4 regions of the Rhizobium sp. Leaf321 genome follow, and region 4 is predicted to be linked to each of the others. Evidence: predicted binding sites of a transcription regulator. Region 4 holds the regulator's gene; each other region holds the start of a gene.
The links. Region 4 encodes LexA, which represses DNA repair genes until DNA is damaged. Its sites were predicted from a motif close to TGTTCNNNNTGTGTTCNG; they were not measured.
Positions count from the first base shown of each region.

Region 1: a site for LexA is predicted at 1,775-1,792, ahead of ASF70_RS10040 (energy-coupling factor ABC transporter ATP-binding protein). Genes of this name have one in related genera too.
Region 2: a site for LexA is predicted at 4,160-4,177, ahead of ASF70_RS04210 (DUF2461 family protein). Genes of this name have one in related genera too.
Region 3: a site for LexA is predicted at 2,540-2,557, ahead of ASF70_RS22765 (putative DNA modification/repair radical SAM protein). Genes of this name have one in related genera too.

Region 1 covers NZ_LMOF01000006.1:771,877-777,504, forward strand. Annotated here, with positions in the region: gene ASF70_RS10030 (biotin transporter BioY) at 1-410, opposite strand, end outside; gene ASF70_RS10035 (energy-coupling factor transporter transmembrane protein EcfT) at 440-1,045, opposite strand; gene ASF70_RS10040 (energy-coupling factor ABC transporter ATP-binding protein) at 1,042-1,719, opposite strand; gene ASF70_RS10045 (winged helix-turn-helix domain-containing protein) at 1,829-3,019, shown strand; gene glgB (1,4-alpha-glucan branching protein GlgB) at 3,075-5,282, opposite strand; gene treS (maltose alpha-D-glucosyltransferase) at 5,282-5,628, opposite strand, start outside.
Region 2 covers NZ_LMOF01000005.1:102,193-107,820, reverse strand. Annotated here, with positions in the region: gene ASF70_RS04230 (sugar ABC transporter permease) at 1-888, opposite strand, end outside; gene ASF70_RS04225 (extracellular solute-binding protein) at 967-2,253, opposite strand; gene ASF70_RS04220 (LacI family DNA-binding transcriptional regulator) at 2,320-3,396, opposite strand; gene ASF70_RS23500 (DUF2256 domain-containing protein) at 3,837-3,989, opposite strand; gene ASF70_RS04210 (DUF2461 family protein) at 4,220-4,870, shown strand.
Region 3 covers NZ_LMOF01000008.1:1,162,321-1,167,948, reverse strand. Annotated here, with positions in the region: gene ASF70_RS22770 (UdgX family uracil-DNA binding protein) at 1-1,302, opposite strand, end outside; gene ASF70_RS22765 (putative DNA modification/repair radical SAM protein) at 1,302-2,534, opposite strand; gene greA (transcription elongation factor GreA) at 2,777-3,253, shown strand; gene ASF70_RS22755 (glycosyltransferase family 4 protein) at 3,317-4,369, shown strand; gene ASF70_RS22750 (hypothetical protein) at 4,440-5,330, shown strand; gene ASF70_RS22745 (hypothetical protein) at 5,353-5,628, opposite strand, start outside.
Region 4 covers NZ_LMOF01000007.1:185,311-190,938, reverse strand. Annotated here, with positions in the region: gene ASF70_RS13720 (PLP-dependent aminotransferase family protein) at 1-78, opposite strand, end outside; gene eno (phosphopyruvate hydratase) at 249-1,523, opposite strand; gene kdsA (3-deoxy-8-phosphooctulonate synthase) at 1,652-2,497, opposite strand; gene ASF70_RS13705 (VOC family protein) at 2,502-3,377, opposite strand; gene lexA (transcriptional repressor LexA) at 3,570-4,289, shown strand; gene ASF70_RS13695 (ComEC/Rec2 family competence protein) at 4,270-5,628, opposite strand, start outside.

The DNA.
Region 1 (5,628 bases), on a different contig from region 4:
ATGCCGATCCCGTAAAGCACGATCACGCCGCCCATCAGGGCTGCGATAAAGAAGTTCACGCCCTGCACCAGCCCCGCCTGGTCGCGACCCACCATGATCTGCGACAGATATCCGGTTACCATCGCGGCAAACACCCAGCCGATCAGATAACCGGTCGTCGGCGCCATGAAGACGGCAAGGCCGCCGCGGCCGCCGGACAGAACCGGCAGACCGATCGCTGCAAGCACCAGGACCAGGAGGACCGCGATCGTGCCGCGCTTGGCGCCGAGCACGACGCCGGCCAGCATCACGCCGAGCGATTGCGCCGTGATGGGGACGGGAATGAAACCGAGCATGACCGGCGGCACCAGTCCCAGCACGATGATGATAGCGGCAAACAGGGCGGCCAGAACGAGATCACGAGTAGGCAAATAGCTATTCCTTGACGACTGAATCTGTATCACTTCTGCGCACGGATTGCCCGGGCGTCAATTGCGCTGGCAATCTCGTCGGCATTCTTCAATGTGAGGATGATCAGCGGGACGATGATGGAGAGGGTTCGAGGGCGCAACCCTCGCGCGATATGGGCATCGCGGATGGCCTGGTGACGCAGCAGGATTTCCGGAATAAAGCGCAGCACAAGGCCGATCGACAGGCCGATATCCGCAGCTTTTACAAGCCCGAGCTTTTCAAGCGGCAAAGCCGCAAATGTCACTTCCGTAATAAAATCGCCGGTAGTAGTCGTGGCCGTCACCGCGGACGCAAGAAGCGCCAGCGCCGAGAGCCGGAAAAACACGCTGACGGCCTCGACAGGGCTGTTGAAAACCAGCGTGAACAGCGCAACGGCTGCGATGGTGAGGAAAAGAACCCGCAGCCGCAGCCATGTTTGCCGCCACCCGATTCGCAGCGAACCGAAAAGCAGGCCGCTGGCGACCGCACCGACGCCAAGCACTAACGGCGACTGGATCAGGAACAGAGCAAGGCTTGCGGCAGCCAGCAGCACAAGCTTCGCGCGGGCCGAAAGCCGGTGCAGAAAGCCGCTGCCGTCCACGTAAAGCGTCTTCATGCGGCAAGCTCGCGGTAACGGGCAATGATCTCGGCAGCGTTTCCGTCGCCGGCAAGCCGGCCGTTATCAAACAACAGAACCCGCTCGAAGCCCGCGATGAGATCGAGATCGTGGGTGAGCACTATGACGTTTTCGGGGAGCTCGCTGATCGTTCGAGCCACCAGGTTGCGGTTCTTCAGGTCCAGCTGGTTGGTCGGCTCGTCCATGATCAAAATGTCCGGTTCCGTCACCAGAACCGAGGCAAAGGCCGCAAGCTGCAATTCGCCGCCGGAAAGCTCGTGCGAGCGACGGTCGGCAAGATGTCCGATGCCGAAGCGCTTGAGGATCGCCGTCGTGCGGGCCTCGATTTCGCCTTTCGAAAGCTTGCGCGACATCAGGCCGAGCGCGATGTCTTCCTTCAGGATCGGCAGGATGATCTGGTTCTGCGGGTTCTGGAAGATGAAACCAACCTGCGCGCGGGCGCGGTCGGTGTCGGCCTTGGTATCGAAGCCGTTGACCACAACATTGCCGCTCGCGGGAGAAACCAGACCATTGATCATCCGCGCAAACGTCGTCTTGCCGGAGCCGTTGAGGCCGATCACGCCGATGCGGCGCTCGGTCAGCCGCACCGTCAGCGGATGCAGCGTGACACGCCCGTCGAAGCGGGCTTCGGCCTTGTCGAAATGGATGTCCAATGCCGGTCCTCGGTTGCTGAACGGTCTATATCGCGGCCAGACCGGACCGGGAAGGCGGAATGAAAAGTGAACATTGCATCCGGTCCACTGTCGCCCTAGTCTCGTTGCCATGGCGATTCTGATCGACAATGCCCGGGCAAGACGGATTTTCATCGAACGGCAGCAGCTTTCCGCACCGCCGACCCGTGCGCTCAACAAGGCCGGTCTTCTGCAACTGATCGATGATCTGGGCTTCGTGCAGGTGGATAGTATCGCCACCGTCGAGCGCGCCCATCACATGATCCTGTTTTCGCGCAACCAGACCTATCGGCGCGAGCATCTGACATCGCTTCTGGAAAAAGACGGCGAGCTGTTCGAGCACTGGACCCACGACGCCTCGATCATTCCGGCGCGTCTGTTCCGCTACTGGAAGCATCGCTTCCGCCGCCGCGAACCGATCCTGGCCGACCGCTGGCGCAAATGGCATGGCGAAAGTTTCGATTCCGCCTTCGACGACACGTTCCGGCACATCTCGGAAAACGGTGCGATCATGTCGCGCGACATGAAGATGGAGGATCACAAATCCGGCGGCTGGTGGAACTGGCACCCCAACAAGACGGCGCTCGAATATTACTGGCACACCGGCAAGCTTTCGATTGCCGGCCGGGTAAACTTCCAGAAGATCTACGATCTGACCGAGCGCGTCATTGCCGCCCACCACCACGAACCCGATGTCAGCCACGAGGACTTCATCGACTGGGCCTGCCGCAGCGCGATGGAAAAGCTCGGCTTTGCCACATCAGGCGAACTCGCTGCCTTCTGGGATATCGTCACGCCGGAAGAGGCGAGGGACTGGGTGAAAGCCCATCGCGATGAACTCGTCGAAGTCCTGATCGAAACCGCCGACGGCAGCCGCCCGCGCGCCTCCTTCGCGTTCGCAGGCTTTCCCGAGAACCTCGGCGATATCCCCGAACCGCCGGCACGGGTGAGGGTGCTCAGCCCCTTCGATCCGCTCCTGCGCAACCGTGACCGGGCGGTGCGGCTGTTCGACTTCTTCTACCGCATCGAGGTCTTTGTGCCCGAGCCGAAGCGGCAATACGGCTATTACGTCTTTCCGCTTCTGGAAGGCGACCGCATGATCGGTCGCATCGACATGAAGGCGGAGCGCAAAACGGGTGTGCTTGATGTCAGGCGGCTGTGGCTGGAAAAGGGTGTTCGGGCATCCGCAGGCAGGCTGGCCAAGCTCGATGCCGAGCTGCAGCGGGTGGGGCGGTTTGCCGGCGCGGACAAGGTCGTCTATCGAGACGGCTGGCGGGACTAGGTCCCGTCAGCCGTTTCATCTCTTGGAAGCGCTCAATCCGGGTGATGCCGGGGACTTAACCCCGCCACCGCAAATACACCGTCGCCAGTGGCGGGATGTCGAGAGCGATGGACGCTGTCTTGCCATGCGCCGACTGGTTCTCCGTCCAGGCTTCCGTCTGGCCGAAATTGGTGCCGCCGTAGATCGCAGCGTCGGTATTCAGCACCACTTCCCAGCGCCCTTCGAACGGCACGCCGATCCGGTAGCCATGCCGCGGCACAGGCGTCATGTTGGAAGCGACGATGATTGCCGACTGCCGATCCTGCGACAGGCGCAGCATCGCGGTGACGGAGTTTTCCGCATCGTCGGAGACGGCCCATTCGAAACCTTCAGGATGGAGATCGCCATACTGAAGCGCCGGCTCGGCCGAATAGATCGCATTGAGATCGGCGATCAAGCGCTGCATGCCCGCATGATCGGGGCTGTCCAGCAGATCCCAGACAACGGATGCATCGTGGTTCCACTCGGTCACCTGAGCGACTTCGCCGCCCATGAACATCAGCTTTTTGCCGGGATGGCCCCACATGAAGCCGTAATAGGCGCGAAGGTTGGCCATCTTCTGCCAGTGGTCGCCCGGCATCTTGCCAAACAGCGAGCCCTTGCCGTGCACCACTTCGTCATGGGACAGCGGCAGCATGAAGCGTTCGGAATAGGCATAGACCATGCCGAAGGTCAGGCTTCCGTGCTGGTATTTGCGATAGACCGGATCTTCCTCCATGTAATGGAGCGTGTCGTGCATCCAGCCCATGTTCCACTTGAAGTCGAAGCCCAACCCGCCGTGCTCGACGCTTTCGGTCACACCCGGCCAGGCGGTCGATTCCTCGGCCACCGTAAAGGCATGCGGGCACCGTTCATGGATGATGCTGTTCAGGTGCTTGAAGAATTCAACGGATTCAAGGTTTTCACGTCCGCCATACTTGTTGGGGATCCATTCGCCCTGCTCGCGGCTGTAATCGCGGTAGAGCATGGAGGCCACCGCATCGACGCGGAGCGCATCGATATGGAAATGGTCAAGCCATTCCAGCGCTGACGCGATCAGGAAGCCTTTCACCTCGTTGCGACCGAGATTGTAGATCAGAGTGTTCCAGTCCTTGTGGAACCCTTCGCGCGGATCGGCATGCTCATAGAGCGCCGTGCCGTCGAACTGCGCCAGACCCCAGACGTCGGTCGGGAAATGCGCCGGCACCCAGTCGAGGATGACGCCGATCCCGGCCGCATGGCAGCGATCGATAAAATAGGCGAAGTCTTCAGGCGTGCCGTAGCGTCCGGTCGGCGCAAACAGGCCGAGCGGCTGGTAGCCCCAGGATCCGCCGAACGGATGCTCCATGATCGGCAGCATTTCGATATGGGTAAAGCCGAGCTTCTTGACGTAGGGCACGAGGCGCTGGCTGAGTTCCACCCAGTCGAGCGTCCGGTTGCCTTCCTCGGCAATCCGCACCCAGGAACCGAGATGCACCTCGTAGACGGACATCGCGCCTTCGCGGGCACGGTCCTTAGCCTGTGCCGCCATCCAGTCGCCATCCGTCCAGCGGAACGGCTTGGACGAGGCGATGACGGAGGCAGTCGACGGTGCCGCTTCGGAGGCACGTGCGATCGGGTCGGCCTTCTGCGCCAGCATATTGCCGTGAGCGTCGAGAATTTCGAACTTGTATCGCTCGCCATGGGTCAGTCGAGGAACAAACAGTTCCCAGACGCCGGCCTGCGGCCGAAGCCGCATCGGGTGCCGGCGACCGTCCCAGGCGTTGAAGTCGCCCACGACCGAGAGACGGGTGGCGTTCGGTGCCCAGACGGCAAAACGAACGCCGGAAACCCCATCCACTTCCATCGGGATTGCGCCGAGCGTACGGCCGAGATCGTAATGGGTGCCCTGGCCGATCAGGTGCAGATCGAGATCGCCCAGCAGTGGCGCAAAGGAATAGGAATCCTCGGTTTCCTGGATCGCTTCCGGCCATTCGATGCGCAGGAAATAGGGCGCAGTCGAATTGGTCACGCCGGCAAACAGACCGCCGGGGTGGATGCTGTCCAGCTCCGCGACGACCTTGGCCGTATCGCGCTCGACGACCTCAACCGAAAGCGCCCCGGGAAGCAGCACCCGCACCACGGTGAGGTCGCCGTACTGATGGCGGCCGAGAATGGAAAAGGGATCGCCATGACGGCCGTCGACGAGGGCCTGGAGGCCCTCCTCAACGGTTCCGATGATGAGGTCCGTGCGCTCGTATCGCATCACTCTGTCTCTCCCTTGGGTGCATCAGGGGTGGAATTGCTGTCGGTGTCGAGAAGTCGCGCCGCGATGGTCGCAAAACCTGCGAGCGGCAGGGGCAGCCACTTCGGCCGGCTGCGCACTTCGTAGGCGATCTCGTAGGCGGCTTTTTCCAGCAGGAAGAGGTCGAGTATTTTCGACCGCTTCTCGTGCGGGATGTTGAGCGAGTCGGACTTTTCCACAGCATCGAAATAGGCCTGCAGGAATGCCGGTTCCGCCTTGTCGATGAAGCGGCTGACGAGCTCCGGATGACGGGCGTCGTCCACTTCGCTGACGACCTCCCGATCGAGATCGGCCGAGGCTGCGAGAT
Region 2 (5,628 bases), on a different contig from region 4:
CTTGTTCACGCGCCACTGCAGCAGAGTGAACAGGAGGATCAGAAGGAAGAGGACGATACCCATGGCGCTCGCATAACCCATTTCGGATGTCGCGAATGCCGACTGGTAGATGTATTGGACGATCATCGTCGTCGAGAAACCTGGACCACCACCCGTCATCACGAAGATCAGGTCGAAGACCTGGAAGGAATGGATGACGTTGAGGATGAGCAGCAGGAATGTCGTGGGACGCAGGAGCGGCCATGTGACGTGGCGAAACTGCTGAAGGCGGGTGGCGCCGTCGATTGACGCGGCCTCGTAATAGGTCGGCGAAATCGACTGCAGCGCCGCCAGATAGACGACCATACAGAATCCAACGCGCGTCCACAGCGTCGTGATGATGATCGACGGCAGGGCCCAGCTTGTGGTCGAGAGCCAGGCGACCGGCTGGATCCCAACGAGCTTCAGCAAAGCGTTGATGACGCCGTAATGGTCGTTGAACAGCCAGGCTGCGATGATCGCCGTCGCAACGCTCGACACGACGACGGGGAGAAAGTAGATGCTGCGCAAGAACGTGCGGGCATAGAGATCACGGTTGAGGCCGACGGCGAGCAACAGGCCAATGGCGAGGCTCGTCGGCACGGTTGCCACAGAATAGATGACGGTATTCTTTATCGCCTGCCAGAACTGGTAGTCGGTCAGGAGGCGAGTGTAGTTTTCCGCGCCGATATAGAACGGTTCATCGATCAGGGACCATTCGTGCACGCTGATGAAAGCCGCATAGAGAAGCGGAAAGAAGATGAAGACCGAAAATAGAACGAGATTGGGCGCGATGAACAGATAAGGCGTCAGTCGCGGCCGGAAGGATGCCCACCAGCCGGAAAACCGGCTGGTGGCAGTCTCGTTCATTGCCTTCTCAAGGGATATTGAGGTGAGGGCCATGACCTGCATTCGCTTTGATAAGATTTCAGGGGTTTAACGATTCGTTCAGGCCCGCAGCAGAAGCCGCTCGATATGGGCTTGGATATTCTCGGCTGTCTGCTCCGCAGACTGGCCGGATGTAAAAGCCAGATCGAGCTCGTCGGCCATCTTGGGGTTGAACCTGCCCCAGTTGGGATGGATGACCGTACTGACGAGATGTTCGGGAATGGTCTTCGTCTGCTCTACGAAGACCTTCATCTCATTCGGCCGTAGAGAGAACTCGATCCCCTTGTCCACAATCGACGTGCGCACCGGCAGAAGCTGGGCCGTATTGACGAAGCTGCGCATGTTTTCCTCGTTGACGAGGAATTTGACAAACTCGGCGGCCAATTCTGGCGTCTTGCTATCGCGGGAAACCGCGACGCAGGTGCCGCCAAGATCGTCGGCCATTGCGACGTCACGCGGCAGGTAGGTGACGCCCCATTTGGCCTTCATCTGCTGCTCGACGAAGGGAATCTGCCAATTGCCATTCAGCATCATGGCGATCGTGCCGTTGGCGAACAGGTTCTGCACCTTCTCGGCGCTCTTGACCGAGGTGCTGGGCGGAACCAGTCCTTCGGTGAACCAGCTCTGTGTCCATGCAATCGTCTCGATGCCGGCCTTCTCGGTGATGCGGGAGGCCGTCAGGTCCTCGCTCAGCAAGCGCCCGCCATGCTGGTAGAGATAGAACATCCAGCGATGCACGGCGCCGTTCTGCCAGCTCATGGCGAACGGATAGGATGAGCCGCCCTGCGTCTTGAGCTTTTTGGCGTTGTCGATGAACGCCGCCCATGTCCAAGCTTCGTCGAGGCTGGACGGTACCGCGATATTGGCCTTTTCCAACAGTTCCTCGTTGTAGAACAGGGCAAACGTATCGGTGTGATGCGGCAGCGCGTAGGGAGTGCCCTTGACGTTGGCGGCGCTCCAGACGGCAGGTGTGAAGCCCTTGCCGAAGTCCTTCTCGAGATACTGCGTAAGGTCGATGGCGGCCTTGTTGCTCGCGTATCGCCCGATCTGCTGATAGGTCACGCGGAAGAGGTCGGGCGCCTGGCGGCCCGCAAGGCGCGTATCGACCTGCTGGTAGAATTGCGCGAACGGCATCACATCAAGCTTGACCTTGACGCCGGGATTGGCGCTTTCAAATTTGGCGATCACGTTCCTGTAGCCAGCAACTTCTGAATCGCCGCCCCAGACGGCAAATGTCAGCTGTTTTTCCTGTGCAAGCGCCGGCATGCCGAGCGCGCCGGTCACAAGCCCCGCGCCGAGACCTGCGCCGGTCTTCAAAATGGTACGTCGATTGATAAATTGCGTCATGTCTTCCTCCCATGAGTGTCAATTTTCCAACGCCTCCCTCGACACACATGCCGGGAAGGCACGTTTTCAGTTGTGCGGCATTCCCTCCGAATCGACCTCCGTTCCACCGCACGATTCGCGCACAAGTAGCCTGACGGGCAGCAGATGATCCTGCCGCCCTTCCTTCTTATCGATTGCATCTATGACCGCTTGCATTGCCAGCTTCCCGAGCTCCTCCCGGGAGCTGTCGACTGTTGTCAACGTCGGGGCAGTAAAGCCACCGAAGGCAATGCCATCGAAACCGACGACGGCGAAATCATCCGGCACCCTCAGCCCGCGCTTGCGCAATCCATGCAAAGCGCCGATCGCGAGCCGGTCGTTATAGGCGAAGAGAGCCGTCGGCGGGACGTCAAGCGCCAGGATGCGGTCAAGGGCGAGGACACCGCCTGATAGCGAATTCTCGGTCACCACAACGAGATCTTCATCGAATGGCAGACCAGCCTCGGAAAGCGCATGCATATAGCCATCGATACGGTCGTGCCCGCCATGCGAACTTCGCAACGCCTGGGTAAAGTGTGCGATGCGCCGATGTCCAAGCGAAATGAGGTGGCGGGTGGCGATATATCCACCTCTCTCAAGATCGACGCGGACGCTTTGAATTCCCGGTGCGGGGCTAGGCTCCTGCAGCACGACAACGCCGACACCGCGCTTTACGAGAGCAGGTAGTTCCGGAGCAGCGCAGTTATTGTGTCCTGCGACGATGATCCCGTCGTAAGCCGCCCCTTGCAACAAGAGCGCAGTGTGAAACTCGCTCAGTTCGTTGCGGGACGAAATGATCGTGACCGAATATCCGCGCAAACTGGCTTCCGCTTGCGCCGCACTCGCGATCTCTAGGAAGTACGGATTCTCCAAGGTCGGCAGAATGAAAGTGATGATCTTGGTGCTGCGCTGCCGCAGGCTTCTGGCGGCATGATTGGGCGTGTAGCCCAACTGGGCAGCGGCGGACATCACGCGTTCCCGTGTCTCCGGAGAAATGCGCACGGCACTATCCCGGCCATTGAGCACGAGGGAAATGGTCGCTTGGGAGACACCCGCGAGGCGTGCGACATCAGCGCTTGTCGGTGCAGCGGCGGCCGAATGTTCACCCGTGGACTTGCGGTTCATCGCGGACCCTACACTTGCTAAATCGTATTAGCTAATACGTATTAGCACGAGCGACGGGCTGTCAAGCCCTCACATGGAGGCGAAATCAATCGCATCGTCGCGTCCTTTCTGGAAGGGAATAGGTGACCGTCGGAGGTAGCTTTTGTTGCCTTCAGCGTATGGGAGATCCGCTTCACGGTCTCGCCTACAGCGGGATGCTGAGGAGGCTCCGGACCCAATGGCTTTGCATGATCTTGAAAAAGCCCGTCCCCAGTAAGTGGCTCCTTCAAATCGAGAGCTATATGGTAGGGTCACTTGCAGCTGGGAGGATCGACGAGCAAACGTTCCTCGCCTCCGTTGCTGCGGCCACGTTCAGGTTTCTGCGAGGGCGCGATACGCTCGTGCGCCAACACACCCACCGTTCGACGGGTCTTGCACGCTTTATTATGCTAGCAACGTGATCATGACGTGGGTAATGGCTTGAGCTTAGAGCGGCGGCAGCGTTCAGAACAGTACTTCACGTCGCTCCAGTTCTTGGCCCACTTCAGCCTCCATGCAAAAGGTTTTCCGCATGTCGCACACGTTTTTATCGGCAGATCCGCTTTCTTGACCATTCTCGCCATATGGATCCTCTCCTATTCAACGTGTTTACGAAATGCGAACGAACCACTCGCCGCTCAGTTACCGAAGTGGCAATTCCACGAGCCCTACCCTATCTGGGGAAGCACTAAGCGATTGGAAGCACCCGACTTCAACCTCTTTTCATGTCCGCTCGAGCTATTTCTGTTCACTTTACGTTCCGGCTGCCCTATGACAGGCGGGTTTGCCATGTTTGAGACAGTGGATGATCAACCGATCGACTTTTGAATTTCTAGAGGAAGCCTCCAGTAATCACGGCGCCGAGTGGCTCGACGACAACCGAGCTAGACTTGATTGCGCGCGCCGCGACTTAATTGAATTCACCCTAGCGTTAGCTAATAGCACAGGGTCGATCGACAAGCGCGTAGATGAGGCCAACCGAGATCCCCGCAAATGTTTGAGTGCCGCGTCTATCTCGAAAGGCACCTGCTGCATCACGTTGCGAGTTTCGCCTTCGAAGAACGCAGCCGCGACATATTACATGCAAATCTCTCCGCACAGCTCATACAGCGGAGGCGGAGCGCTGCTACCCCCGCCACGGCTTGCCCGCATTTTGCGGCAAACAATCGCAAGCCACACCGGCAAATGGAGAGGGATCGTCGAGGGTCCATTATTTCGGACATATTTCCCAAATGGTCTGACGGGCGGTCATGATTTGAGCGCCAGCGGGTACGTCAGAAATCACGACGCGCTCGACTTTTTCAATCTCAAAAACTTCGGAGCCTGTCGCAACGTTTCTGACGAGATGCTCGTGTCCTCCAATCTTGTCGAGGAAATAGTAAAATCATTCGCCGCTGCCCGCGCGCTGGTCGATTACATCAATCGGGCAACGACTAAGCTCCCCGAGTCTCGATAACCGGAAGGCTCTTACGGGCAAACTTACTGACCCGAAGCTTATAGAGATGAAAAAGTAGGCTCGCGACTATCAGCACGGTCGGGATGTGCTTGATCGGTTTCCTGTCATTGAGATTGTTTAGGACGCTAAAAAGGTGGCCGCAGACGTCTCGGCATTAGAGATTTTGCTTGCTAGCACTTATACGGTAGGGACCGGCTCTCTCCCCCATTACGACAGATTTCCAGGAAAGGGTGATCTCTCGTCGCGCAATCAAGGCATCAACCGCTTCATGGACGGCTGGCATGTAGTCACGCCACTCAAGCGGAGCGTTGTGATCATTTGCAAGGCTGCGCGCAACTTCGCTCGGGCACGTCGTCCCATCAGGTCGACTGACGACAAAACTTAAAATGGTCGATTCCGCATTCGCTCGCATGGCTCGTCCCCATTTAACTGAACTGTCTCGCGGGTCATTTGACAGTTACATTGTCTCAGCAAAGCATCAGGCAAGACCATCTCTGCGCAATATGTCTTACAGCGGTGGTGTTGCGCTGGACGGCTCCGTTTTGAATAAGCGAGAGAGCTACTTCGTTCAGGCAAAGCGATATGGAAAACCGTTCAACCATGCGGCGGCTTTTGACGCTGTCTCAGTTGCCGGGAAACGCAGCGGATCGTTACTCAAGATCTAACCGATGCGCCACCCCGTCATCGCAGAGGCTTTGGAGGCGCCATTGATTGTCAGCTTGGGATACTTGAGCCACTGCTCGATAGCAACAGTGGTG
Region 3 (5,628 bases), on a different contig from region 4:
CCGGACGTCCTCCAGCTTGTGGCGCATCTCGGTCAGTGAAAACAGCGCGGTCGCACCCATCGCGACGACCAGCTTGGGCTGCACCAGATCGAGTTCTTGGACGAGCCACCAGCGACACTGCTGCACCTCGCCCATATTTGGCTTCTGGTGAATGCGCCGCTTGCCGCGTGGCTCGTATTTGAAATGCTTCACCGCATTGGTGATGTAGAATTGCGTCCGGTCGATCCCGGCCGCGCTCACCGCCTCGTTGAACACTTTGCCCGCCGGCCCGACGAAGGGACGCCCGGCCAGATCCTCCTGATCGCCCGGCTGCTCGCCGACGATCATCACCTTGGCATTGACGGGCCCCTCGCCGAAAACCGTCTGGGTCGCCATGCAATGGAGGTCACAGCGGGTGCAGCGACGTGCTTCCTCCCGCAAGGCCTCGATTGTACCGGCGGTCGGCCCTTCTGGCGTGGGCACCCGTGCTGCGGCTTCCTGGATGCGATGGTGGAACGCCAGGGGTTCGCTCGCCGCCTTGCGTCCCATCTCGATCACATTTGCCTCGGCGCTGGCGATCATGCCCGGAATAAGCTCGGCCTCGGGCAGGTTCTTCCAGTACTTCTTCGGCATTTCCGACATCATCATCTTCACCTTCAGCCGCGCGGGGTTGAAGATATTGGCATAGTAAGTCCGCCACAGATCGTCCGTGTCGTCGCGAAGGTCGGGCTTTTCGGCGGGCTCATCGCTGGTCCGCAGGGTCTCGCCATCCCACGACGCCAAACCCCTGGGCGTCACGATCAGCCAGTCCATGTCGTTGAAACGACGCTGGAAAAACGGGGCCACACGGTCGATGATAAAATGATCAGGCTCGAACCAGGACACAAAGCGCCGGCGTCCGGCAACACCCTCCGGCAGTGGGATTTCCTTGAAACGGACGAAGGCGGTCATCTTGTGATAGTCGCGGCCGATCGACTTCGACATCCGGTTTGCCGCCACCACATCTGGATCGGTCGCCATACCCAGAAAATTGCGCCCGTGCGCCATGCGAAACAGCATCCGGTAGAGAAGCGAGAACCGCGTCGGATCGGAATGGCAGATGACCGAGGCGGCAAGCTTCAGAAAGGCTGGAGGAACACCCTGCGTCACCGGCTTGTCGACAGGCGCAGGCAACTGGTTGCCGTCCAGCCCGAACAATCCGTCCGTGTCGTCCATCGTGAGCCACTCGACGCGATCAGGTGCGATGCCGGCCGCGAGATAGGCACGCGCAGCATCGCGCCACTCGGTCAGATCGCCTCTCCCCCGCAACAAGACTCGGTACATCATAGAAGCGACAGCTGCTCCGGCTTTGGCTGGAACATGGATCGCAGATCGGCCCGGTCGGCAAGCTTGCGCGGTGTCCACCCTTCGCAGGTGATAAAGGGCTGTACCTTCTTCAGAGACACGCTCAGCCGCTTTAAATCCTCCAGTCGCAGCTTGCGAAACCTGCGCGACGACAGGATCGCTCCGACGGTCTTGGTCCCGAAACCCGGCACCCGCAGCAGCGTCTCCTTGTCCGCCCTGTTCACATCGACCGGGAACTTGTCGCGGTTGCCGAGCGCCCAGGCAAGCTTCGGATCAAGGTCCAGATCCAGCATGCCGTTTTCCGTGGACGCCGTAATCTCGCCGATCTCGAACCCGTAGAACCGGTAAAGCCAGTCAGCCTGATAGAGCCGATGCTCGCGCATCAAAGGCGGCTTGATCAGCGGCAGTGTCTTCGACGAGTCCGGGATCGGACTGAAGGCGGAGTAATAGACGCGTTTCAGGCTGTAGCTGCCATAAAGTCTGGCGCTCGTCCCAAGAATGGTCGCGTCGTTGGCGCCGTCTGCCCCGACGATCATCTGCGTGCTCTGGCCGGCAGGCGCGAACCGCTTGCGACGCTTGGTCTGCAGCGTCGGATCGCGCATTTCCTCGATCTTCAGGCGCAGATCGCCCATCGAGCGACGAATATTGGCGGGCCGCTTTTCCGGCGCAAACTGGCTGATCCCGGCATCGGTCGGCAGTTCGATGTTGATCGACAGACGGTCGGCATAAAGCCCCGCCTCCTCGATCAGCTGCTGCGACGCTTCCGGGATCGTCTTCAAATGGATGTAGCCGCGAAAATTATGAACGGTCCGCAATTCCCGCGCGATCCGTACCATGTCGCCCATCGTGTGATCGGACGAGCGGATAATGCCCGACGACAGGAACAGACCCTCGATATAATTGCGCCGATAGAATTCCAGCGTCAGCCAGATAACCTCTTCAGGCGTGAACCGGGCGCGCTCGACATTGCTGGAGGAACGATTGATGCAATAGGCACAATCGTAGATGCAGAAATTCGTCATAAGGATTTTCAGAAGGGAGATGCAGCGACCATCCGGGGCATAGGCATGGCAGATGCCGGACCCCTCGGTCGAACCCAATCCGCCGGATACCGACGAATCTCTCTTCGATGTCCCGCTGGAGGCGCAGGAGGCGTCGTACTTGGCAGCGTCCGACAGGATCGCCAACCGTTCTTTCAGCGACTTCTTCATTAGTGCGTTCTCTATATGTTCTTTATGACTGCGTCAACCCGTTGACAAATCGAGGGACGTTTGATTCATTCAACTCCAGCTGGCGCATCTGACACCATTTCGATTTTCCTAGCGGGAGCAGTCGAAATTCTGTTATGATGCCCTAAATTAAGATGCTGCAGATGGTTCCGAAGTTACCGCTCCGGAACCTGTTTCTTTTTGTGTCCGCGGCATCCGCGGACATGCGCCTTAAGGACAAGAAAATGGTTGAAAAGGTACCGATGACGCCGAAGGGGTTTACCCAGTTGCAGGAAGAACTGCGCTGGCGCCAGCAGGAGGAGCGTCCCCGCATCATCGAAGCGATTGCGGAAGCGCGCGCCCATGGTGACCTTTCGGAAAACGCCGAATACCACGCGGCCAAGGAAGCCCAGAGCCACAATGAGGGCCGCATCGGCGAGCTGGAAGATTTCACGGCCCGCGCCGAAGTGATCGACCTCTCCAAGATGTCCGGTTCCACGATCAAGTTCGGCGCAACCGTCAAGCTGATCGATGAAGATACCGAAGAGGAAAAGACCTATCAGATCGTCGGCGATCAGGAAGCCGACGTGAAGGCTGGCCGCATCTCGATCTCCTCGCCCATCGCCCGTGCCATGATCGGCAAGGAAAAGGGTGACAGTATCGAAGTCGTCGCCCCTGGCGGCTCCAAGGCCTACGAGATCCTCGCCATCTCCTGGGGCTGATCGCTCGTGAAAACGTCTGGGGAAGTCGCCACGGAGATGGGCAGCGGTAGCGCTCGCGGCTCCGTGGTCGATATATCCGATATCGAAGTGATCGCGCCGAACTTCAAGAAGCGGCTCTCCGGCGTGACGTCCACGATCGTCCAACTGATTCCGGTGCAAAGGGCAAAGGGTCAGAAGATCGCGGTCTTGGGACCTGGCCTGCCCTCCCACCTTCCCCACATCCGCTATGCCGACCTTGCCGCGCTGTGGTCACCGCCATCAGGGCGGCGCACCCGTGTCTGGCATGCCCGCCGCAATATCGAGATGCTGCCCGGCCTCTTCATGCGCGATGTGCTGCGGATGCCGTTGAAGCTCTTGTTCACCTCCGCCGCGCAACGAACCCATTCCGCATGGACGGGTTTTCTGATCAGCAAGATGGATGCGGTCGTCGCGACGTCTGCACGATCGGGTTCATACCTGAAAGTGCCCTATAAGGTGGTGCACCACGGCGTCGATCTCGATCTCTTCCGTCCCTCCGGCCCATCCGACCCTTCCTCCCCGGCAGATGGTTTCGGCAAGCATCTGATCGGCTGCTTCGGGCGCGTTCGGCATCAGAAGGGCACAGACCTTTTCGTGCGCGCCCTGATCGAACTGTTGCCGTCCTATCCCGAATGGACGGGCGTCGTCTGCGGACGTGTCACGCCGGACAACAAGGTTTTCGGCGATGCGTTGAAAGCCGATGTCGCCATGAGCGGTCTGACAGATCGCATCCTGTTCATGGGCGAAGTGGACGACATCAAGCCTTGGTACCGTCGCCTGTCTCTGTATGTGGCACCGTCCCGCAATGAAGGCTTCGGACTGACGCCGCTCGAGGCGATGGCATCGGGAACCGCAGTCGTTGCAAGCGATGCCGGCGCCTATTCCGAAATGATCGTCGAAGGTGAGACCGGATCGGTTGTTCCGGCCGGCGATTACACGGCGCTTCGCGATGCGCTGCGCACCTATTTCGAAAACCCTGCACTGGCCCGCCAGCAGGGCTGGAGCGGTCGCGAGCATGTTCGCGTCGCCTTCGCTATCGAAAAGGAAGCCAACAGTCTGGCGGAAATCTACGAAACGCTTTTAGAGACCAGACCATGAAAACTTCAGAGGCATTTGGTGCCACGCAACCGGTCCGGCTCTGCCCGCATCTGCATGGAGGACGCTTCGAATGACGGAACTTTCTGCCGGGATGGCGCAGCACAGACCGACGACGAGCGGCCTTTTGAGCGAGGGAGACTGGCAGCAGTTTTTCGCCGGCTATAGCCACATCGTCCTTGTCGCCAACAGTGACGAGCAGAACTTCAACGAGATCCACGCCGCCTATCCGGAAACGACGCTGTTCGTCTTTTTCAACTACGTCAGCAAGGTGCTGAAAGCGCCGTTCACGCGCAATTCGCTGCTCGTGGCACGCACCAGCCGTGTCGGGTCCGAACTGATCTACGACAACGCTCTCGACAAGGTGCTGCCCCTGCTGCCGGGCCCCGGCTTTACCGGCGTCATGAGCATGCGCGCCGCCACGATGGAACAGGTGACGGAACCGGCCGAGTTCGGCGGCGTCGCAGCAGGTGCCATCGACCTGTGCGGTTACCTCGAAGATTTCTACCCGCGCGACCATACCGCCAGCTCGGGCTTCGCGCTTTCGGTCTGGCTCTGCGAGAAGGTGCCGCAGGCCAAGGTCGTGCTTTGCGGTTTCTCGGGACGCCGCAGCCGCAAGTGGCAGATGTTCCACATCCACGACTGGACGTTCGAACAGTCGGTGCTGCAACTGCTCGCCAACAGCGACAAGCTCGAAATGGCGGGACGCACGGCCTTCAATCCTTACAAGGCGCTATCGCGCCACTTCCCCGATATCGACAATAGCAACTTTGTGTTTGCCGCCATCCAGGTCCTTTCCGAACGGCTGGAAAACAGCAACCGCAACCTCGGCAAGCTGATCACGATCACCATGCCGCTTCGCGTCATCTACAATCTCGCCAGAGGTCTGCGGATCAGGTCCAAGAAGGACAGGCTGGTCAAGCAGCGCAAAAAGCAGCGAGCGAAGAATGGCGAGCCATCCTGAACCGGGACAGCTTAAGCGCCTGCTACCACCACCCGCTGCGATCGCGGTGGTGGAACGCTCGTAACCGGCTGAATGCCGTGTCGTTCTCCTGCAGGCGGTCGTAGATCGCCTTCGCGATCTCGCCTGCAATCCCCTGTTTGAAAAACGGATCGAGCCGCCAGCGCATGTTTCGCAGCGTGTCGTCGGTCCCCACCTTGAACAGATACATCCCGTTGAACCTGTGCATCGGCGCACCTTGCGTCTGTTCGATCGCAGCTTGCGAGACAGGACGCTCGTCGCCGCCATGGATAAAGCGGTC
Region 4 (5,628 bases):
CAGCTTCAGCAATTCGCGGATCTCGGAGGCTTTCATGCGGCTGGAGCGCGTCGCGAAAATATGGTCCCAATCAAGCACGGGCGTTTCCTTTTATTTCAATATTCTTGGCTTCAGTTTACATAAGTTCCGACAGGTCAACAATACTGACCTATCGGTTTTTGGTACGGTGTGATCACGAATTGTAAAACGCAAAAGCCCGCGCAAGTGGCGCGGGCTCTCGAATATTTTGCCTCAGTCGACCGGAATGATCAGGCCTTGAGGATCGAGCGGCCCGCGTAGGCAGCCTGAGGACCCAGCATTTCCTCGATGCGGATGAGCTGGTTGTACTTGGCCAGACGATCCGAGCGCGACAGCGAACCGGTCTTGATCTGTCCGCAGTTGGTGGCAACTGCGAGATCGGCAATTGTCGAGTCTTCCGTCTCACCCGAACGGTGCGACATGACGGCCGTGTAGCTTGCCTTGTGCGCTGTTTCGACAGCATCGAGCGTTTCGGTGAGCGAGCCGATCTGGTTGACCTTGACGAGGATCGAGTTGGCTGTGCCTTGGCGGATACCGTCGCGCAGACGGGCCGAATTTGTCACAAACAGATCGTCGCCGACCAGCTGGACCTTGGAGCCGATCTTGTCGGTCAGATACTTCCAGCCGGCCCAGTCGTCTTCGGACATGCCGTCTTCGATCGAGATGATCGGGTACTTGCCGGCAAGTTCTGCCAGGTAATCGGCCATGGCTTCCGGCTCGAGCGAACGGCCTTCGCCTTCCAGCTCGTACTTGCCGTTCTTGAAGAACTCGGTGGCTGCGCAATCAAGCGCCAGGTGGACGTCATCGCCCGGCCGGTAGCCGGCCTTTTCGACCGACTTCATGATGAAGTCGAGGGCTTCCGGCGCGCTCTTCAGGCCCGGCGCGAAACCGCCTTCGTCGCCGACATTGGTGTTGTGGCCCTGCGCTGCCAGTTCCTTCTTGAGAACGTGGAAGATTTCCGCGCCCATGCGGACGGCATCCTTCAGCGTCTCGGCGCCGACAGGCATGATCATGAATTCCTGGAAATCGATCGGGTTGTCGGCGTGAGCGCCGCCATTGATGATGTTCATCATCGGGACCGGCAGGAGATGCGCGGAAGCGCCGCCGATATAGCGATAGAGCGGCAGGCCGGACGATTCGGCTGCGGCCTTGGCAACGGCAAGCGAGACGCCGAGAATGGCGTTTGCACCCAGGCGCGACTTGTTCGGGGTGCCGTCGAGCGCGATCAGGGTCTTGTCGATGTGGATCTGGCTTTCGGCATCGAAGCCGCCGATCGCGTCGAAGATCTCGGTGTTGACGGCTTCGACAGCCTTTTCGACGCCCTTGCCACCATAGCGCTTGCCACCATCGCGAAGTTCGACGGCTTCATGCGCACCCGTGGAGGCACCGGACGGAACGGCGGCGCGGCCCATCGAGCCGTCTTCCAGATAAACATCCACCTCGACGGTCGGATTGCCACGGCTGTCCAGAATTTCGCGAGCGATGATGTCGGTAATGGCGGTCAAGGGTCTCTCCTCGGTTAATGTGCGAGCCTGAATTCGCAGGCTCAGCGAACAGGCGTGTCATCGACATTGTGCGATCGTCGATGACACGCGGATTACAATCCAGTCAATTCGGCGGTTTTTCGACGCCGTCAGCCTTTTGCGATGGCGTCGAAGGCCAGCAGCTTTTCCAGAAGGCGCGGCATGTCCTTCAGGTGGACCATGTTCGGACCGTCGGACGGTGCGTTGTCAGGATCTTCGTGGGTTTCGATGAAGACGCCGGCAACACCGACTGCGACGGCTGCACGGGCAAGCGTTTCGACAAACTCGCGCTGGCCGCCGGAAGAGCCGCCCTGGCCGCCTGGCTGCTGGACGGAATGGGTCGCATCGAAGATGACAGGGCTTCCGAGAGACGCCATGATCGGCAGCGAGCGCATGTCGGAGACAAGCGTATTATAACCGAACGACGCGCCGCGTTCGCACAGCATCACATTGGGATTGCCGCTTTCGAGGAACTTCGCCTGAACGTTCTTCATGTCCCAGGGCGCCAGGAACTGTCCCTTTTTCACATTGATGGCGCAACCCGTCTTTGCGGCCGCGACCAGAAGATCGGTCTGGCGCGACAGGAAGGCTGGGATCTGCAGGATATCGATCGTATTGGCCACGAGGCCGCACTGCTCTTCCGTGTGAATGTCGGTCAGAACAGGAAAGCCGTATTCCTTCTTGAGATCGGCAAAGATTGCCATCGCGTTGTCCAACCCGATGCCGCGCTTGCCGGAGATCGACGTGCGGTTCGCCTTGTCGAAGGAGGACTTGTAGACGAGGCCGATGCCGAGCTTCTTGCAGAGTTCGACAAGCGTACCCGCGATCATGAAGGCGTGATCACGGCTTTCCATCTGGCAGGGACCGGCAATCAGCGAGAGCTTTGCCGTGTTGGAAAAAACGACTTTCGAACTCCCCTCGCCCACGGACACTTCAGAATTGGCGGAGACTGTCATTTCACTATTCCTCGAAACCGAAAACCACACCTTGCCCCGGGGCTGCCGACACGATCACGCGGCCATCCCTGCGGATGAATGCGACGTCATTAGCAGCAAGGGTGATCTCTGTCACGGCGAGATCGGTGGTCTTGAAGATGATCCCGCGCGCAGCGAGGCGCGACGATAACAAGGGCTTCATCGAAGACCGGAACTCATCGCTGAACGTGTCGTTGGATTGAATGCGGATGCTGGCATTGGCAGCTTCGATCCGCAGACCGTCTTTCCCTTGCTCGGGTTGCGTCTCGAACACGGTTTCGAAAAGCGGCAGAAACTCCAGCGGGTCATCTGCAGAAAAGACGATCTCTCGAAGGCCTGTAACGGCGTTTGCGTGCTCATCAAGACCACCGCGATCTGCCGGTAATGCGGCGATTCGCTGGCAGGAAAACAGCAAGATGTCATCGACCTCGGGGACTGCCGCGAACGCCAGACGGAATGAGACTTCGCTCTCCCCACCATCGGGCAACTGCATCGGGCGGGAGAATTGAAGCATCTCGCCCGCAGACATGTGCCCGTCCACAAAACGGATATGATCGGCCGCTGAATCCTGCGTCCCGACGACCACCGCCGATAGACCTTCCCTTTTCCGCTGGCCGCGGAAGCGGATGTCGCGATCAGTGAACACGTTGCCTCGTTTTGCCGCAAGCGAGGCTAGCCGACGGTTCACAATGGCCAGCGGCTCGAGATACGAGCCATCCGCGAAGAATATGCAGGCATTGGCTGTGCCGAAAGGGTGAACACCTTCAGGTGCCACAGTAAAGCCGAGAGCGGTCAACCTCCCCCGCGCTGACGCCAGATCTGCAACGGGCAGAACCAAATGATCGACTGACTTGTTACCCACTTACACCCCCAAAGTCTTATTCCGCAGAACATTGGCTATCGCGGGAAACTCGGCAAGTGCTGCGCACGAACTGAATACGTGATCGAACGCTGAAATGAGACTATTCTTCAGCAGAAATTTGGGGCTTGCGGAACACAGATAGAACATATAGCGTCCGTTCTGCATTTGTTTCCAATTCTGAGGGTCCCGTCCATGCTGACACGCAAGCAACAGGAGTTACTTCTGTTCATCCACGAGCGGATGAAAGAATCAGGCGTGCCGCCGTCGTTTGACGAAATGAAGGACGCTCTCGACCTTGCATCGAAGTCCGGCATCCATAGGCTTATCACCGCGCTCGAGGAGCGTGGCTTTATTCGCCGTCTGCCGAACAGAGCACGCGCGCTCGAAGTGATCAAGCTGCCTGACGCCTATGTGGCGAACCTTCATCCGCGACGGGGATTTTCTCCCAGTGTCATCGAGGGAAGCCTCGGCAAAACGCAACCGGTCGTCGCTCAGAAGCCGGCGCCGGTCATGGCGGACAATCCGTTCTCGACAAACATTCCGGTCATGGGTCGAATCGCTGCCGGCGTGCCGATCTCCGCGATCCAGAACAACACCCATGACATCGCCGTTCCGATCGAGATGCTGGGTTCCGGCGATCATTACGCGCTCGAAGTGAAGGGCGATTCGATGATCGATGCCGGCATCCTCGATGGCGATACCGTCATCATCAAGAATACCAGCACCGCAAGTCCAGGCGATATCATCGTTGCCCTGGTCGATGAGGAAGAAGCGACCCTGAAGCGGTTCCGCCGCAAGGGTGCCTCGATCGCACTGGAAGCGGCAAACCCGGCTTACGAGACCCGCATCTTCCCGCCCGACCGGGTGAAGGTCCAGGGCAAGCTTGTCGGCCTTATTCGCCGCTACCATTGAGAACGCTGTCATCCCGGAGATGCGCAGCAACAGCCTCCGGGATGCCAAAGTCGAATTGTCGCGTTCGCCAGTCATAGAACCGGTGGACGGTCCACGGACGGCTTGAGGTCTGTGCGCTGTCTCGCATCGCCGCCGTAATCTTGATGTCTGGCGCTGTCGCGTTCGGAATAATGGTGATTTCCAGTGCGCCAGTCCGGCGCAACGTCCGCCCGCTGAGAAGCAAGGCGCCGGAGCGGCAAGTATCGAAGCGTGCGCCGGGCGAGACGATGATCCGACCGACATCGCAGGCAAGACCGGTGTATCGGTTGTCTTCGACAGTGACGATCCGGATGTCCTGAGCAGTCTGCGCCGCGCACAGGATTTTCGGCAGACAGGCGAATCGTCCGGGCTTCAATGCTTGAAGAAAACCCCTGACATATTCGATTTCCCGGCGCGTCAAATCCGGTCGCGAATGTGGTCCAGGTGGTCTGTCATCGCTTTTCGCAAGGCTGGCACCTCGCGCTGGTTCCGAAGAGGCAAGAACCGGCAAGGCGAGCGGTTGTTCTCCGGTCTCAAGCACCAGCGCTCGCCGCCATTGATCGTAGATAAATCCCGGCGGTCGGGTTCGATTGAGGGTGATCTTGTCATCCTGGATCACGCCGACCGATGCGCCGTCTTCGGATATGACGATATCAGGCCTCGGCGCCGAGCCTGAGCGGACCGCAAAGAGCAAAGCCACCGCCATGAACAGCGCGCCTGTCAACCTCAGCGGCGTGCGCAGCAGCGTCAGAAGCAGAAAGCCTGCCGTCGCCAGAGGCAGGAAAAGCGGGTTCTGCCGGCCGATGGCAATATCGCCGCCCCATGCGGCGACGATCTCGGCAATGCGAATGACGATCCGCAGCCCCTCGCCCATGATGAACAGAAAGGGAGCATCCAGCCCGAACGGCATCAGCAACATGCCAACAAGCCCTGCCGGCATCACCACGAAGGAAATGATCGGCATGGCCGCGAGATTGGCCGCGAGGCCGTAGGTGGTCAGATGGTGGAAATGCTCGATCGAATAGATCGACGTCGACGTACTGCCGATCAGCGACGTCACCACGATCCCGGCAATGAAATGGAACGTCGCCGCGACACCCGTTATCCAACGGTTGCTACCTTTTGTCTCCTCCTTTCCTTTCGCGAAATATCGCGTCCAGAGGGCGAACCCCGCCACCAGTGCCGCGGTTGCCGCAAACGACATCTGGAAACTCGGACCCAAAATCTCCGACGGCGAGATGGCGAGGATGATGATTGCCGAAAGGGCGACGTTGCGAAGGCTGATGGAGGGTCGATCGACGAGCACGGCGACCAGCATCAC